DNA from 2 places in the Bacillus sp. DU-106 genome. Region 1 is predicted to be linked to the other one. Evidence: riboswitches for the same ligand, from Rfam matches in the RefSeq annotation. Region 1 holds a riboswitch; the other holds the start of a gene.
The links. A riboswitch is a leader RNA that binds a small molecule or an ion and turns the genes downstream of it on or off. The one in region 1 is predicted to bind S-adenosylmethionine.
Positions count from the first base shown of each region.

Region 1 (2,206 bases):
TAATGGATTAGTTGGAGTTTCTATGAAAATAGCCTTCGTTTCAGTTGTGATAGCTTGCTCAATTTGTTTAATAGACTGTGTATTTACGTATCTACATCGAACATTCCACTTTTTTTCATGCTCAGAAAATAATCGATACGTTCCCCCGTATAAATCTTCAGATACAATAAGTTCGTCTCCAGAGCGGAATAGAGAAAGGACGAGGAGAACAGCCGCCATCCCTGAACTACAGGCATAACCTTGTTCGCCATATTCTAAGTCTGCGATCGCCTGTTCTAAAAGACCTCGAGTTGGATTGCCAGTTCGTGAATAGTCAAAGCCAGTAGATTTACCAATTCCTTCGTGACGATAAGCGGTTGAGAAATAAACTGGTGGATTAACCGTTCCGGTTGTAGTTTCACTGCGATTTCCGATTTGTGCTAGTTTTGTTTCGATTGTTGACATATGAAAATTCCTCCTTTTTAAATTGAAACATTAAGTGAATATAAAATAAAAAAAGCCTTCTAAGAAGAAGGCTTTCGGTTTGAATAGAGTCTTCTTCTCATCTGTCAAATCTTTCACAATTTGCTGGAATTAGCACCTTATTAACAAAATGTTAATGGTTGCTGAGGCGTCACAGGGCCAGTCCCTCTACCTCTCTAGATAAGAATGTTCGTATGAAATTTTTATTATGTTTTTAACTTTACAATAAAATATAACTGAATTGCAACTTTATTTTAAATAATTTTTATTTTTCCGCAAGTGTCATTGACTTTTACTTTTGTGCATGCTAAATTTATTAAAAAATTAACAAACATTGTTAAAAGGGGAACGCATTTCCTTTTAGCTACATAAATAAAATAATAAAGACAACTCTTATTGAGAGCGGTGGAGGGAAAGGCCCTGTGAAACCCGGCAACCTTCAAACGAAATGTTTGAAACGGTGCTAATACCTGCAAAACGAATGTTTTGCATAATAAGAGGAGGAACGATTATGTCCCCCTCTTCAAAGTGAAGAGGGGGTTTTTATATTGATAGAAATGAGGGAGAGTCGTGAAATTACTAGATTTATTATCAAAAGGAATTGTAATAGGTGATGGTGCGGTTGGGACGTTATTGCATTCACATGGTTTGCAAAGTAGCTTTGAAGAATTGAATGTATCTGATCCAGACTTAATTATATCGATTCATAAACAATATGTAGCTGCTGGAGCAGATGTAATTCAAACGAATACGTATGGAGCAAATGAGGCGAAATTACGTATGTATGGTTTAGAAAATCAAGTTACAGAAATTAATAGAGCGGCAGTAAAACTAGCGAAAGCATCTGTGACAGATAAAAATGCAATTTTAGGAACAATTGGTGGTATGAAACATATCGGAGCTGTTACAACGACTGATATGGAAAGAGAGTTTATGTTACTTGAACAGGCAGGGGCTTTACTAGAAGAACAGGTTGATGGATTACTATTAGAAACTTTTTACGATGAATTTGAATTACTTCATGCCGTTAAAGTATTGCGTAAGCAAACGAATATTCCAATTGTTGCGCAATTAGCGTTACATGAAGCAGGTACGACTCAAAATGGAAATGATGTCAATGAAATATTAAAGCAACTTATAGATTACGGTGCAAATGTTGTTGGATTGAATTGTCAACTAGGGCCGCTTCATATGACGGAAGCTTTCAAAATGATATCGATTCCTCAAAATGGCTATTTATCAGCATACCCAAATGCAGGCCTCCCGAATTATGTGGATGGACGTTACGTATATGAGGGAAGTCCAGCTTATTTTGAAGCGATGACACCGAGATTTATTGAGCAAGGTATTCGGTTATTGGGTGGTTGTTGTGGTACGACTCCAGAACATATTCAAAGTATGAAGCGCGCTGTTGCGAATATTACCCCTGTAATAGAAAAAGACACGATTCAAAGGCCGAAAGTCGTTCATACGCATGAGAAACGTTCGAAGGCTCACGTCACTCTAGCAGAGAAAGCGAAAAAACAAACAACAGTTGTAGTGGAATTAGATCCACCGAAAACGTTAGATACACAGCGTTTTTTTGAAGGAGCAAGAGCGTTAAAAAGAGCGGGAGCAGATGCTATTACTCTAGCAGATAATTCATTAGCATCGCCTCGTGTTTCTAATATGGCGATGGGTGCGTTATTAACGAAGCATGATATCCCAGTATTGACGCATTTAACGTGTAGAGATCATAACGTCA
Region 1 covers NZ_CP026607.1:4,233,872-4,236,077, reverse strand. The annotation lists gene metI (cystathionine gamma-synthase/O-acetylhomoserine thiolyase) at 1-444, opposite strand, end outside; SAM riboswitch class I at 539-649, opposite strand; SAM riboswitch class I at 853-962, shown strand; gene C3Y97_RS21520 (bifunctional homocysteine S-methyltransferase/methylenetetrahydrofolate reductase) at 1,033-2,206, shown strand, end outside.

Region 2 (2,206 bases), 1.4 Mb from region 1:
GATGATTCTCCTTAAAACCTTACATATGTTTGCGTTATGCATATGTAAGTCTAGCATGGTTTGTTCTTTATGTGTGCTTACAGTTTTGTAAGGTGAGTAGTAAAGCAGTGCAAAAGTTATTTGTATAAAGTGACGATACTGTGACAAACATGTTGGTATACATGTTACGATGTCGTCTTAAGTGTAAAAAGTAGGATGTTCTCGGTATAATAACAAGTGGAGATAAAAGAAACTATAATGAGTAGTAGCTGTAGATAAAAGGAGAAGAAGAGATGAAGAAGGTTTTGGGTATTGCTGTAATGGGAAGTATGATCCTTCTAGCAGGATGTAATGGAAATAAGGATACGAAAGAACCGAAAGAAAAGGTAGAGCAATCTACAGAACAAACAGAAGAAATGAAAGAATACCTTGCAGTACATGAAAAATACGATTTGAAAATGAATAAAGAAATTAATAATGCACTGCAGTTATTTGAAGTGGCAAAAGAAAAGGGCGGTAAGGAAATAACGACTGCTACATATAAAGAAGATGTGCAAAAGGTAACAACGAGCATGTTAGAAGATATTGATCATATACGAAAAGAAATTCGTGTTCCGAAGTCGAAAGAGCAAGAACATGAGGTATATGTCGGTTTCTTGAATGAATCGGAACAAGCAATGAAAAAATTACAGAAGTTAGCTAAAGAAGAAGATTCATCGTTGATTCGTGATATAGAAATTAATTTTGCAACAGCATCGACATACTATAAACGTTTTCAAGCAGAAACGAAAAAATAACCTTGCCTATGCAAGGTTATTTTTTCTTCTTGCCATCTCCATCTTCATCCTCGGATACTAATATCTTCTGTTCTTCGTGAAATTCGGAAATAGTTTGCCCGGTAATATTATCGAAAGGGGTATAAAAAGAAGTGATACTTTTCTTTTTGATGAAGAGTTTGTAGAAGCCGATGATGACAAGTATAACGATTGTTAAGGGTAATCCTATAGTAGCTAGAAGTAAGGGGTCCATCTTATAACTCCTTTCATATCTTTTTTTATTATAAGCGAAATACGATATAGATAAATAAAAGTATTGAAAACTGATTTTTCTAAATATATCCAATTTGATTGACTTTTCATTTTTTCAGAATTATAATTCGAAATATACAATTTGAACCAAATAATAATATAGCAATTTACTTATCCAGAGAGGTAGAGGGACTGGCCCTATGACACCTCAGCAGCGGGTTCTGTAATAGGAACACCGTGCTAATTCCAGCAAGCAAGTCTTGAAAGATAAGTGATGGGCCTTTGTTTATTAAGCCTTGATCTTATTTTTTAAGATCAAGGCTTTTTGTATTCTAAAAAGAGAAAAGGGAGTAATGGAAAGAGTACGTTTATAAAACTAAGTAAATATATGTGTTTAGGGGGTTATTAGGGTGTATGTAATTAAAAAATTATCAGTTATGGTGTTCACGCTATGGGTTATTACGACGGTGACATTTCTAATTATGCATATTATTCCGGGGGATCCATTTTCATCAGATGCAAAAGTCTTTCCTGAAGAAGTGATCCAAAACATGAGAGCGAAGTATCACCTTGATGAACCGTTATGGAATCAATATGTTGCTTATTTAGACGGCGTAGTTCATTTTGATTTTGGTGAATCTGTTCAATCAACCGGGCAAGGTGTATCAGAAATTATAACAACTGGTTTTGGTCCATCAGCAATTATTGGTTTACAAGCACTTATTATTTCATTGCTAGTCGGAATTGCTGCAGGTACATTTGCTGCTCTCTATCATGGGAAGGTAATTGATTACGGTGTAAGTTTACTTGCCATCCTCGGTATTTCTATTCCGAGCTTTATTTTAGCACCACTATTTATACAAGTATTCGCTATTCAATTCGAGCTCTTACCAGTAGCTTCTTGGGGTACATTTGAACATACGGTATTGCCATCCTTTGCATTAGCGTTAGGACCAATCGCAGTGATTACAAGATTTGTTCGCTCTAATATGATCGAAGTACTGCAGAGTGATTATATTAAGTTAGCGAGAGCGAAAGGTATACCGATTAAGAAGATTATTATAAGACATGCTCTTCGAAATGCAATTGTTCCGGTACTTACATTTGTTGGACCATTAATGGCGGGACTTTTAACAGGTACTTTCGTTATTGAAAAGATTTTTTCAATTCCTGGTCTCGGAAAATATTTTGTAGATAGT
Region 2 covers NZ_CP026607.1:181,725-183,930, forward strand. The annotation lists gene C3Y97_RS01060 (hypothetical protein) at 273-776, shown strand; gene C3Y97_RS01065 (DUF3951 domain-containing protein) at 793-1,008, opposite strand; SAM riboswitch class I at 1,176-1,281, shown strand; gene C3Y97_RS01070 (ABC transporter permease) at 1,418-2,206, shown strand, end outside.
Region 2: linked by a shared signal. The riboswitch ahead of C3Y97_RS01070 (ABC transporter permease) and the one ahead of C3Y97_RS21520 (bifunctional homocysteine S-methyltransferase/methylenetetrahydrofolate reductase) in region 1 are both predicted to bind S-adenosylmethionine.